Candidatus Thiodictyon syntrophicum: one gene and its partner. The protein of the gene in region 1 binds, or shares a complex with, the protein of each later gene. Links are inferred from orthologs where the notes say so. Each region holds a gene or a part of one and is shown in the gene's direction. Other genes may lie near its edges.

The links.
Region 2: the proteins of THSYN_RS13080 (region 1) and smc are in contact, whole or in part, in a crystal structure (PDB 3ZGX), measured with the Bacillus subtilis proteins. The link is inferred for Candidatus Thiodictyon syntrophicum from one-to-one orthologs.

What each region holds. Positions count from the first base shown.
Region 1 is NZ_CP020370.1:3,089,342-3,095,319, forward strand. The notes cover bases 2,089-5,063. They hold THSYN_RS13080 (segregation and condensation protein A), read left to right. Parts: upstream 2,089-3,140; coding sequence 3,141-3,986; downstream 3,987-5,063. Other genes in these bases: THSYN_RS13075 (tryptophan--tRNA ligase), read left to right, coding at 2,089-3,124; scpB (SMC-Scp complex subunit ScpB), read left to right, coding at 4,029-4,637; THSYN_RS13090 (DUF805 domain-containing protein), read right to left, coding at 4,797-5,063. In the rest of the region: THSYN_RS13060 (PHP domain-containing protein), read left to right, coding at 1-469; THSYN_RS13065 (L-threonylcarbamoyladenylate synthase), read left to right, coding at 526-1,155; THSYN_RS13070 (site-2 protease family protein), read left to right, coding at 1,222-1,893; more of THSYN_RS13075, read left to right, coding at 1,952-2,088; more of THSYN_RS13090, read right to left, coding at 5,064-5,375; THSYN_RS13095 (Uma2 family endonuclease), read left to right, coding at 5,565-5,978. UniProt on the Bacillus subtilis protein: Participates in chromosomal partition during cell division. May act via the formation of a condensin-like complex containing Smc and ScpB that pull DNA away from mid-cell into both cell halves.
Region 2 is NZ_CP020370.1:6,373,958-6,381,022, reverse strand. Bases 1,260-5,321 are described here. They hold smc (chromosome segregation protein SMC), read left to right. Parts: upstream 1,260-1,620; coding sequence 1,621-5,121; downstream 5,122-5,321. Other genes in these bases: THSYN_RS27330 (DUF433 domain-containing protein), read left to right, coding at 5,237-5,321. In the rest of the region: THSYN_RS27350 (hypothetical protein), read right to left, coding at 1-242; THSYN_RS27345 (nucleotidyltransferase domain-containing protein), read right to left, coding at 474-785; THSYN_RS27340 (hypothetical protein), read right to left, coding at 798-1,064; more of THSYN_RS27330, read left to right, coding at 5,322-5,446; THSYN_RS27325 (hypothetical protein), read right to left, coding at 5,842-6,918; THSYN_RS27320 (DNA-methyltransferase), read right to left, coding at 6,929-7,065. UniProt on the Bacillus subtilis protein: Required for chromosome condensation and partitioning.

The sequences.
Region 1 (5,978 bases):
CGCGGTCACCGAGCGCGATGTCTTCAAACACTTTCTGGTAACCGGTAAGCCCGGGTATGTCCCCGGCGACTGGGCGAGCCTGGAGCAGGCGGTGGGCTGGATCCGTGACAGCGGCGGTCAGGCGGTGATCGCCCACCCGGCGCGCTACAAGCTCACGCGGACCAAGTTGCTGCACCTCATCGGCCGCTTTCGGGAACTGGGGGGCGTCGGTCTGGAGGTGGTGTGCGGCAGCCACGCCCGGGACGAGGCCTTTACCTATGCCCGTCACGCGCGTGAGCAGCGGCTCCTGGCGTCCGCCGGTTCCGACTTCCACGGCCCCCAATTGACCCTGTCCACCCAACCCTGGATCGACCTGGGCCGGCTGGCGGCCCTGCCGGACGGCTGTACGCCCATCTGGCATGACTGGCCCGCCGCCGCCCGGTTGTTGCCCGCGGCGGCCGGTGACCCGGTGCGGGCGGCGGTTGCTTGAGGGATCGGCGGCAAGGTCCGGTCACTCCAGGTTAATTTTCATCGATCGACGTAGTCATGGCGCAATTTTTTCAGATCCATCCAGTCAACCCTCAACCGCGCCTGGTGCGCCGTTGCGTCGAGATCCTGCTCGCGGGGGGCATCATCGTCTATCCGACGGACTCCTCTTACGCCTTGGGGTGCCAACTCGGGGAGAAGGACGCCATGGAGCGCATCCGGCGCATCCGCGCCTTGGACGACAAGCACAATTTCACCCTGGTGTGTCGGGACCTGTCGGAGATCACCACCTACGCCAAGATCGACAACCAGGCCTTCAGGCTGTTGAAATCGCTGACGCCGGGGCCCTATACCTTCATCCACGAGGCCACCAAACAGGTCCCGCGGCGGATGCTCCACCCCAAGCGTAAGGCGATCGGTATCCGTGTCCCGGACAACGAGATCTGTCGCGCCCTATTGAGTGAACTCAACCAGCCGATCCTGAGCACCACTCTGATCCTGCCCGGCGACGAGCACCCGCTGACGGACCCCGAGGAGATGCGTGAGGTGCTGGACAAGCAGGTGGATCTGATCATCGACGGCGGCTTCTGCGGGCTCGACGCCACCACCGTGGTGGACATGATCGCGGAGCCGCCGACGGTGATCCGGGTCGGCAAGGGCGACGCCGGGCAGTTCGCCGCGCCCGCGTGACTCGATCGCTGAAGGTTGCCGCGAACCGGGGGCGAGGATTCGGCGCCGCACCCGTATAATGGCCCGATGAACGCACTGAACCAGATCCAACTGCTCGCGGTCCTCGCCCTCCCGGTGGTGCTCGCGATTACCGTCCACGAGGCGGCCCACGGCTGGGTGGCCAACCGCCTGGGGGACCGCACCGCCCTGATGCTGGGGCGGGTCACCTTCAACCCCTTGCGGCACATCGATCCGATCGGCACCGTTCTGGTCCCGTTGGTTACCTTTCTGCTGGCGGGGTTGCTGTTCGGCTGGGCCAAGCCGGTGCCGGTGAATGTGCAGAACCTCCGCCACCCGCGCCGCGACATGGCCCTGGTGGCCTTGGCGGGGCCGGGGGTCAATCTGCTCATGGCGATTGCCTGGGGCCTCACGATCCAGGGCGGCATGTGGCTGTTGGATGTTAATCAATGGGTTGCGCTGCCGCTCGTCTACATGGGCGCGGCGGGCGTGCTGATCAATGTCTTTCTGATGGTACTCAATCTGGTGCCGCTGCTGCCGCTCGACGGCGGCCGGGTGCTCAATGCCATGCTGCCGCGGCGCTGGTCCTACTATTTCTCCCGGCTCGAGCCCTACGGGCTCCTGATCCTGGTGTTGTTGCTGGCGACTGGGCGCCTGGGCCTCGTGCTCCTGCCGCCCGTGATCGGCACCGTCAGCCTCTTGCCGGGCGCCGACATCGTGAGAGAGTTATTCCATTACTGATCTTGAGGCAATAGCATTGACTTCCGTCTCCGCACAGCACGCGCGCGTGCTTTCCGGCATGCGCCCCACCGGCCGGCTCCACCTGGGCCATTATCACGGGGTACTCAAGAACTGGCTGGAACTCCAGCACGAGTTCGAGTGCTACTTCTTCGTCGCCGACTGGCACGCCCTCACCACCCACTATGAGGACCCGACCCTGATCCCCGACAGCATCCGCGAGATGCTGATCGACTGGCTGGCGGCCGGGATCAACCCGGGCTCCGCGACCCTCTTCATCCAGTCCCGGGTGCCGGAGCACGCGGAACTGCACCTGCTGTTGTCCATGATCACCCCGGTCGGTTGGCTTGAGCGGGTGCCGACCTATAAGGATCAGCAGGACCGGCTCAAGGAGAAGGATCTGGCCACCTACGGTTTTCTGGGCTACCCGCTGCTGCAATCGGCGGACATCCTGATCTACAAGGCAGGGCGGGTGCCGGTGGGGGAGGATCAGGTGGCCCATGTGGAGCTGACCCGGGAGATCGCCCGGCGCTTCAACCATATCTATGGCCGGGAGCCGGGCTTCGAGGCCAAGGCGGAAGAGGCCAAGCGCAAGATGGGCAAGAAGAACGCCCGGCAGTTCGACGAACTGCGCCGCGCCTATCAGGAGCGCGGCGACGCGCAGGCCCTGGCGGTGGCGCGCGCCATGCTGGGGGGTCAGAACAACCTCACGGTCGCCGATCGGGAACGCCTGTTCGGGTTCCTGGAGGGCGGCGGCCGGGTCATCCTGCCCGAACCCATACCGCTCCTGACCAAGGCGTCCAAGATGCCGGGGCTCGACGGGCAGAAGATGTCCAAGTCCTATGGCAACACCATTGCGTTGCGTGACGAGCCCGCGGACGTGGAGAAGGCTATCCGCACCATGCCCACGGACCCGGCGCGGGTGCGCCGCACCGATCCCGGCGACCCGGACAAGTGCCCGGTGTGGCAGTTCCATCTGATCTATTCCACCGACGCGGTGCGCGATTGGGTCCAGGGGGGCTGTCGCTCGGCGGGCATCGGCTGTCTGGATTGCAAGGGGCCGGTGATCGAGTCCGTCCTGACCGAACTGGCCCCCATGCGCGAGCGCGTGCGTGAGTTCTCCACGCAGCCGGACCTGCTGCGCAACCTCATCAACGACGGCTGCGAACGGGCGCGGGCCGTGGCCCGGGAGACCATGGAAGAGGTCCGGTTCGCCATGTCGCTGGTCCTGTAGCGGGGCGCCCGCGGGTATGGACGCCATCGGCGAGACCCTGAGCACCGCGCAGGCGTTGCCCGTGGCCCTGGTCCAGGGCAAGCCCTATCTGACCTTGCCCCTGGATCTCTATATACCGCCGGACGCGCTCGAGGTCTTTCTCGACACCTTCGAGGGGCCGCTGGATCTCCTGCTGTATCTGATCAAGCGCCAGAATCTCGATATCCTCAATATCCCGATCGCCGTCATCACCGACCAGTACATTGAGTATATGGACCTGATGCAGGAACTGCGGTTGGAACTGGCGGCCGAGTATCTGGTGATGGCCGCCATGCTGGCCGAGATCAAGTCGCGCTTGCTCCTGCCGCGTCCCGCCGCCGAGGCGCAGGATGAGGGGGACCCGCGCGCCGAGCTGATCCGCCGCCTGTTGGAGTACGAGCGCTTCAAGCAGGCCGCGCAAGACCTGGATGGCCTGCCGCGCCTGGAGCGCGACCTCTTCACCGCCCAGGCGCAATTGCCCCCCGGGCACCTCAACCGGGTCCCACCCGAGGTCGACCTGCGCGAGGTGCTGATGGCGTTGCGTGGCGTGCTGGCGCGGGCGGACCTCTTCACCAGCCACCGGGTGGAGAAGGAGTCCTTGTCCCTGCGCGAGCGGATGTCGCAGGTCCTGGAGCGGATGCGCGGCGGCCATTTCCTCCTCTTTACCGAACTGTTCGACCTGACCGAGGGGCGCGCCGGGGTGGTGGTGACCTTCCTGGCCCTGTTGGAGCTGATCCGCTCCGCCACGCTGGAACTGGTCCAGTCCGAGCCCTTCGCGCCGATCCATGTGCGGCTGCGGGAGGGACAGGGCGACGCCGGTGCCGACGCAGAACTGACGGGCTGAAGAGATTTCGCGCAAAGACGCAAAGACGCAAAGAAGAAAGTAATGACCACGCCGAGCCTGCAGCAGATCGTCGAAGGCGCCCTGTTCGCCGCTGGCGGGCCCCTGACCCTGGAGCAACTCCAGACCCTGTTCCCGGAGGAGGGGCGTCCCGAGCGCGCGGATTTGCTGGAAGTCATCGCCGTGCTGAGTGCGGACTACACCGGGCGGGGGATCGAAATCGCCCAGGTCGCCGGCGGCTGGCGCGTCCAGGTGCGCGCCCTGGTCGCCCCCTGGGTCGGACGCCTGTGGGATGAGAAACCCGCCCGCTATTCGCGCGCCCTGCTGGAGACCCTGGCGCTCATTGCCTACCGCCAGCCCATCACCCGCGGCGAGATCGAGGACATCCGCGGCGTGGCCGTGACCACGCAGATCGTCAAGACCCTGAGTGAGCGGGAGTGGATCCGCGTGGTCGGTCACCGGGATGTGCCGGGGCGCCCCGCGTTGTTCGCCACTACCCGCAAGTTCCTGGATTATTTCGGTCTGCGATCCTTGAACGACCTGCCGACCCTGGCCGAGCTGCGCGACCCCGCCTTCCTGGGGGATGACCTGGACCTGGCTGACCCCAACCCACCGGGCCTGGAGCAGCCACTCAATCCGCTGCCTGGGGCTTGAGCGAAGAAAACGCAGTTTGGCCGCAAATGAACGCAAATTGACTCAAATAATCAGAGGCTTGGCCTTTACTGCATGGTAACCGTCGGGGTGACGCCCGTGACGATGTTAACCAGTAGATTAATTTGCGCTTATTTGCGTTCATTTGCGGCTAAATACTCTTTAGTGCATCCCCTGTGTCTGATAGTCAACGAGCGCCGGGAAGGCGATGGCGGCGATGATCCCGCCGACCAATCCCAGCACGATCAGCACGATGTAGATGATGCCCAGGACCCGCTCCCAGTCCGGCGTGGGGCGTGGCGGGCCGAAGCGGTTGGCTGATTCGTCGCCGCGCTTGAACAGGAGCACGAGAAAGGTGATCAGATTGACCAGCGGCACGATCAGCGTCAAGGACCACCAACCGGAGGCGTCGATGTCGTGGAAACGGCGGATGCTGAGTATCCACCCGAGCACCGCCATGACGAGATAGGGTATGACCAGCACGATAACCCCGAGGATCGGGGCCGCGGCGTCCGGGGCCGCGGTGGGCTGCGGCATCGCCGCCAGGCCCAGTGCCCCCAAGATGAAGACGACGATGCCGACCACGATGCTGCCGACCACTGCCAGCACCAGATTCCAGGCCAGCCAACTCAGGCGGCTGAAGCGGCCCTTGGGGTCGAAGGGACCGGTGGTGTCGAGCGCCGTCCCCGCGGGACGGGTCAGGTCGCTGCGGGGGCTTGCATAGGGATTGCTCTGATCCATGGACGTTTTCCTGTAGGTTCTAGGGTGGATGGGTTGTTCCGCAGCGGGGGGGCCCGGCCCGCGGCCGGGTGCAAATACCCTGGCGTCGGGGCATCAGGCCGGATCGCCGCTCCTGATGCAAGGCCCGGGGAGCGCCGACCGGCCGCCGCGCCCGCTATACTATGCCAACCTTGTCGGGAGCCGTTACTCATGTCCCAAACCGCCGAGAACTTCTACCTGGCCTTCGCGCAAGGCCGCGAGCCCGATAGCGACGAGCCGGAAATGGAAAGCTCACTGCACTATGATCAACTCGCCCTCCTGGTCAGCACCCTGGAGTGGCACTGGCGCGACCGGGACGATTTCTTCATCGGCGCCAACCTGAGCGTCTATTTTCGCCGTGACCAGTGCGAGCCGCGGGAACTGCGCGGGCCGGATTTTTTCCTGGTGCGGGGGGTGGAGCGCCGCCCGCGGCGCTCTTGGACGGTCTGGCTGGAGGACGGGCGCTACCCGGACCTGATCATCGAACTGCTCTCCGACGAGACCGCCCGGTCGGATCGGACCGCCAAGAAGGCGCTGTACGAAGGTGTCTTCCGTACCCCGGAGTATTTCTGGTTTTCACCTCAG
Region 2 (7,065 bases), 3.3 Mb from region 1 along the record:
CAAAAACCGTACTTTGCCCTGCGCAGAGAGAAGGCATCGTCGCCCCGATCCAGGGTGCGGATAATCGCGCTTCGGACGTCATGTTCCTCGATCGCACCGGATGCATATACGCGACCTTGCTGCGCGTCAGCTTCCAATGCGATGACTTGATCCGCATCCCCGTTAACCACTAGATTGGCATTGTGAGTTGCGAATACAACCTGGCAATTGCAGCCCTCGTGATACCGCTCCAGCGGTTTCACGCCTGTTTCAGGCGCTTTGCGCCGTGAGGCCGACGTACCCGATCGCGACTGCGACAGGTGCCGGACGGTCCCGGCCGCGCAGTGGCCAACCCCTGGGTGACACCGCTGGAGCGGTCTCACCAGCGCCGTTTGCGCCGCGCCGTAGCGATAGGTTCCAGTACCTAGGCGGAACGCCGAAGGCGGTTTCGCCGCTCTTGGTCCTGCTGGGCCTCTGCCACACGGGCTACGGGTTCAGGCATAAACCTGCCTGCCTTCCTGTAACGCCCAATACAAGGCACTACCCGGCTGCCCGCCCCAACGCGCCACCTCGTCCACGGAATAGACCAGCACGTCGACCGGGATACGCAAGGGCCGCAATGCGCGCCGCAACCGGACCATTTCCGCCGCGCGATCGGGGACCTGCGGCTCGATGACCAGCAGGTCGAGGTCCGAGTCTTCTCCGGCATCGCCGCGGGCATAGGAGCCGAACAACAGGATACGCTGCGCGTCGGCGACCTGTGCCAGTACGCGGACGGCGGAATCGATCTGTTCCTGGCTGATCATCGGGGGCGCTCGCTACTGGTTGGGCAGTCTCTCGGGAACCTCGTCTCCAGGGCGCGGCGGTTCACTCCCGGACCGTCCCAGTATGCGATCCAACTCGGCCAAGTCCGCCCGCTGCGCGCGCTCCCGGAAGTACGCCTGCGTGCGTAGCGCCGCCGCCTTCTCCGCCACGGCCACGTTGATGAACTGATTAATGGTGGTGCCCTCCTCGGTCGCGATCTGCTTGACCTCGTCGAGTAGCGACTTCTGAAGCCGCAGGGCGTCGTTGCTGGTGACCGTCATGGGAGTCTCCGCAGGATGTTGCCGGGCCGCTCCACGCCGATCCCGCAGCGGGTCGCGGCCGGCAGGTCGTCGGCAAGGTTGACGGTGGCGATCAGGTCGGCACCACCGTTCACCGCTGCCTCCAGGACTATCTCGTCGTTCGGGTCCCGCGGCTGGGGTCGCCGTAAAGCATGGCGTTTTACCGGGACGTACGCAAGCCGTCTCGGGGGGGCGAACCGCTGCAAAGTCCGCCCGACGGTTGCAGTGACACGATCGCCGCGTCGCCTCCCCCCTTGAGCCAAAAAAGAGTATTTGGCCGCAAATTAACGCAAATAAGCGCAAATAAATTTGCTGGTTAGCATAGTCGCGGGCGTCGCCCGGACGGTGAACACGCAGTAGAGCGCAAGCCTCTGATTATTTGCGTTAATTTGCGTTAATTTGCGGCTAAACTGCTTTTTCTGGGCTGATGGGGCTTGGCCGCTCCTCCAGTCTTTCTTTCAGGCGTCACACGCTGATCGGGCGTCCCAACCCCACCCCAACGCTTGGCCCCACCCCCCGCATCCGTTACCCTGCCCGGATGCGTCTTGAAAAGATCAAACTTGCCGGCTTCAAGTCCTTCGTGGACCCGACCACCGCCCATTTTCCCAGCAATCTGGTGGGGGTGGTGGGGCCGAACGGCTGCGGCAAGTCCAACGTGATCGACGCGGTGCGCTGGGTCATGGGGGAGTCCTCGGCCAAGATGCTGCGCGGCGAGTCGATGGCGGACGTCATCTTCAACGGCAGTACGGGCAGGAAACCCGTGGGTCTGGCGAGTATCGAGCTGGTGTTCGACAACGCCGACGGGCGCGCCGGGGGTGAGTTCGCCGCCTTCAACCAGATCGCGGTCAAGCGCCAGGTCTCCCGCGACGGCCAATCCGCCTATTTCCTCAACGGCAGCCGCTGTCGGCGGCGCGACATCCAGGACCTGTTCCTGGGCACGGGCCTGGGGCCCCGCTCCTACGCCATCATCGAGCAGGGGATGATCTCGCGCATCATCGAGGCGCGCCCGGAGGACCTGCGGCTGTTCCTGGAGGAGGCGGCCGGTATCTCCAAGTACAAGGAGCGCCGGCGCGAGACCGAGACCCGGATGCGCAACACCCGGGAGAACCTGGAGCGTCTGACGGATCTCCGCGACGAGGTGGCCAAGCAGCTCCAACACCTGGAGCGCCAGGCCGACACCGCCGCGCGCTACACCGAGTACCGGGCCGAGGAGCGGCGTCTGGACCAGGACATCAAGGCCATGCGCTGGCGCGCCCTGGACCGGGAACTCGACGACCAGGACCGGCGCCTGGGCACCCTGGAGACCGACCAGGCGGCGGGGCTGGCCCGCCAGCGCCGCATCGAGGCGGACATTGAGGAGCGCCGCACCGCCTACAGCGAGGCGTCCGACCACTTCAACCAGGTCCAGGGCCGCTTCTACGCCGTGGGCTCCGAGATCGCGCGCGCCGAGCAGGCGATCCAGTTCGCCAACGAGTCGCGCGGTCGGCGCGAGGCGGAGTTGTTCCGGCTCGATCAGGAACTCACCGATGCGGGGCAGCACCTGGAGCGCGACCTGGCCCGGCTCGCCGAGATCGAGGCCGCCCTGGCCCGGGACGGACCCCAGTTGGCCGCCGCCCAGACCGGGCTCACCGAGACCGCCGCCGCGGTGGCGCTCGCCGAGGACCAGCAGTCCCACTGGGAGGCGCAGTGGGACCGCTTCAACCAGGAGGCGGCCGGTCCCGGCCAGCAGTCCCAGGTGGAGCGCGCCCGCATCACCGCCCTGGAGCAGCGCCTGGGGCGCGACCGGGAGCGGCTGCGGCGACTGGAGGAGGAGGCCGGTCGGCTGGATTTGGCGGGGGCGCAGGCGCGCGTCGCGGACCTGAGCGAGCGCGCGGAGGGGTTGGCCGAGCAGTGCGAGGCACTGGAGACCCGCCAAGCGGCCGTGGCCGCGGACCTGGCCGGGCGGGAGGCCGCCGCGCGCTCCCTGAGCGCCGACCTGGACCTGGTGCGTACTGGGCTGCAGCAGGCCAAGGGGCGGCGCGCCTCCCTCCAGGCGCTGCAGCAGGACGCGCTGACCGATCGCGACAAGACGCTGACCGCCTGGCTCGCGGCCAACGGCCTGGCCCAGGCGCCGCGCCTGGCCGATCGGCTCCAGGTGGGCGCGGGCTGGGAGTCGGCGGTGGAGACGGTGCTCGGGCCCGCGCTCAAGGCCGTGCCGGTGCCGGACCTGCGGCCCCTGGCGGCGGGCGGGCTGACCCCCGGCCTGGTCCTGATCGACACCGCCGTCCCCGCGGCCCCGGGCGGCGGCGGCCCGGGGACCCGACTCGCCGGCCTGTGCCAATCCCCCTGGCCGCTGGACGCCCTGCTCGGTGCGGTGCAGACGGCCGCCGATCTGACCGAGGCCCTGGAGCGGCGCGCGGACCTGGCCCCCGGCGAGCGGTTGATCACCCGTGACGGCACCGAGATCGGCACCAACTGGCTGCGCACCCCGGCCAAGGGGGCCACCGACGGGGTGCTGGCCCGCGCCGAGGCGCTCAAGGCCCTGGAACTGGAGCTCGAGTCCCTGGCCGGGCGGGAGCAGGCGCTCGCCGCCCAAGACCAGGCCCTGCGCAGCGCCCGCGCCGAGGCCGAGCAGGCCCGCACCGCGAGCGCCCAGGCCCTGGCCGCGCTCAACCGGGAGCTGGCGGGCGTACGCGCCGAGCTGACTGGCCAGCGCGCCCGCGCTGGCCACCTGCTGGAGCGCCAGGAAGCCCTGGCCGCCGAGAACGCGGACCTGACCAGCCAGTGCGAGGACGCCATCGCCGACATGGAGGAGGCGCGCGAGCGGCTCCACGAACTGCTGGAGGAGGTCGAGCGCCTGGCCGAGCAACGCGAGCAGCTCGCCCGTGAGCGCGAGACCCTGCGTGCGGCCCTGACCCAGGCGCGCGCGGCCGAGCGCGCCGCCCGCGACCGCGCCCAGGGCCTGCGGGTGGGGGTCGAGGCCAATCGCGCCGCGCGCGAGGCGACGCTGCTCAGCCAGTCCCGCGCCCAGGACCAGCAGGCGCAACTGCGCGGGCGGCGCGACGAACTGGAGGCGGCCATCGAGGAGTCGGTCGAGCCGCTGGCCGAGCAGCGCGAGCGGCTGGACGAACAACTCGCCCGCCGGGTGGAGGTGGAGGCCGAACTGGCCGCCGCCCGCGAGCGTCTGGAGTCCCTGGACCAGGAGGTCCGCGCCCTGGAGCAGGAGCGTCACCGGGTGGAGCAGGCGGCCCAGCTGCTCCAACGGGACCTGGATGCGCTGCGCCTGGAGCGCCAGGAGCGCCTGGTGCGCCGCCGCACCCTGGAGGAGCAGCTCGCGGAGGCGCAGACCAACCCCGAGGCCGCGCTGCGCGACCTGGACCCGGCCGCGGACGAGGCGACCTGGCAGGAGCGCCTGACCAAGCTCGGTGCGCGCATCCAGCGCCTGGGCGCCATCAACCTGGCCGCCATCGACGAATACCAGGAGCAGTCCGAGCGCAAGCGTTATCTGGATGAGCAGCACGCCGACATCGCCCGCGCCCTGGACACCCTGGAAGGCGCCATCCGCAAGATCGACCGCGAGACCCGCACCCGCTTCAAGGACACCTACGACCAGGTCAACACCGGTTTCCAGGTCCTGTTCCCGCGCCTCTTCGGCGGCGGTCAGGCCTACCTGGAACTGACCGGCGAGGACCTGCTGGAGACCGGCGTCACCGTCATGGCGCGCCCCCCCGGCAAGCGCAATTCCAGCATCCACCTGCTCTCGGGCGGGGAGAAGGCGCTCACCGCCGTGGCGCTCGTGTTCGCCATCTTCCAATTGAACCCCGCCCCCTTCTGCATGTTGGACGAGGTCGACGCGCCCTTGGACGACGCCAACGTCGGGCGCTTCTGCGAGCTGGTCCGCTCACTGTCCGAGCAGGTGCAATTCATCTTCATCAGCCACAACAAGGTGACCATGGAGATCGCCGACCATCTGCTCGGCGTCACCATGCACGAGCCCGGCGTCTCGCGGCTGGTGTCGGTGGACGTGGAGGAGGCGGCGCGGATGGGGGCGGTGGGCTGAGGCCGCCGCGATCTCGTGACACAGATCCCGAGAACCGACCCGTAGGATGGGTAGAGCGCAGCGAAACCCATCGTTGGTGCTATCGGCAGCCGATCGCATTCCGAGGTGAAGATCCATGGTCAACACAGTCATTCACCTAGACCCCGCGGTGATGGGGGGGACGCCCGTCTTCGCGGGCACACGGGTTCCGATCGCCACCCTGATCGACTATCTGGAGGGCGGTGAATCGATCGACGACTTTCTCGACGGCTTTCCCAGCGTGCGCCGTGAGCAGGTGATCGGCTTCCTGGAAGAGGTCAAGGAGCGGACCCTTGCCGCGGCTTAGGGTCTTGCGCGCGCACTGATCGAGGAGCGCGGTTGCGGGAGCCGGGGCGGGGGGCATCGGGTCGGCTCGGCGTTGCTGGACCCAGGCCACTGCAGGCCCCGGTCGCGCGCCATGACCCAACGGGGTCGAACATACCAGCTCAGGGCAACGCCCTGGGGTACCGTTGTTGAATGGGCGAGCCCTGTAAGGGCGTGACATCGGTGTCCGGCGTATCGGTCCACCCCGTTATGTCACGCCCTTACAGGGCTGGACTGCTTCGCATCCCCAACCCAGGGCGCTGCCCTGGGCTGGTATGTCTCGCCCCTTCGGGGCTTAGGCAGCGGCAGAATCAGCCAGTGTGCTGTGCGGACCAGTGACATTGCGCTGACCTCCACTGTCCGTATTGGGCCTGATGATCAGGAGTCAGTAACCAGGGCGAGCCAGCTTGCCAGGTCCATGAGCCGCCCGGTTTCGACATGCGTGCGTATCTGCTTCGCGGCCCCGCGGCCAGAGTCCCCGTAGGCCGCCAGCATCCCCTGGGGATTGATGTGCACGACATAGGTGAACAGCAGTGCATTCTGCCGACGACGTTCACAGGCCGCTTTGAGGCGTGCCGCGTCGAACTCGTTCGTGATCAGGGTGTAGGAGAAATTCTGCCCGGCCGATTCCAGGCGGGCATAGGCCTCGAAGTCGCTCAGGAACTGTTCTTCCCGATCCGCACGGATGCTCCACTTGGCGCTGATCAGGTTTCGCTGTCCCTCGCCCAAGATCGCAAGATCGACCTTTTTGATCTTCTCATTCGGCGCTGGGGCGTGGAAACCCGGCAGGTCATGCAACAGGGCTCGGTTGCGAATTTTCAGGCGATCGGCGCCGCTCAGGCGGGAGATGACCGCGGCGATGACATCCTCGAACCCTTCGCCAACGAGATTGCGTCTCTTGTTCTCTTGGTTCAAGTGTGCGTGAATACGCCGCGTCAGGTTCCGGAATGCGTCGTCGGGTGGGCGCTGATCCATCCACGGCGACAGCGCTTCCCGGATGATTCCGACCAATTCGGGGTCTTCGCCCGGCTCGGGAAAGCCTCTGCCAGCATAAGGGGCACGCTGCTTCTCGTATGTCGCGCTACGGGAGGCAATGGCCTGGCTGGCAAGGTCGCCGATGGCCTCGCGAAAGAGCCAGTCGATGGCATCACCCAGGTCGGCGGGTGCCAAACTAAGGGCGGTCGCCAACCAGTCGTGAAACGCGAGGCTGCGTTCATACCAGGGCCGTCCCGGCTGGGCCTTGTCCGATTCATAACAGTGGGCGAGTGCGGTCGTGCGATCGATCCAGAGCAAGAGTCGATAGACGTGCCACCAGGCATTTTCGGGGGTGACAGCCCCATTGGCGTCAAAGTAGCGCTTGAGCAGGCGTGCTCGGTTGTCCGCCCCGAATACCCGCTCGATCGCTTCGGTCGCCGTTGCGGGCACTGGTTCTTCCGGCTGATCTGGTGTGCTCATGGCGAAGGGTTCACAAGGGCAGTGCCATATTGAGGCCGTCGAGCCGGTCGGACAGGGCGTCCCGGGCCATCGCGGAGGGTTCGATGAGCACCGCGTTCAGCCCGAGTTCGATCGCCACCTGTCCCGAGGTGCCGCTGCCGGCAAAGG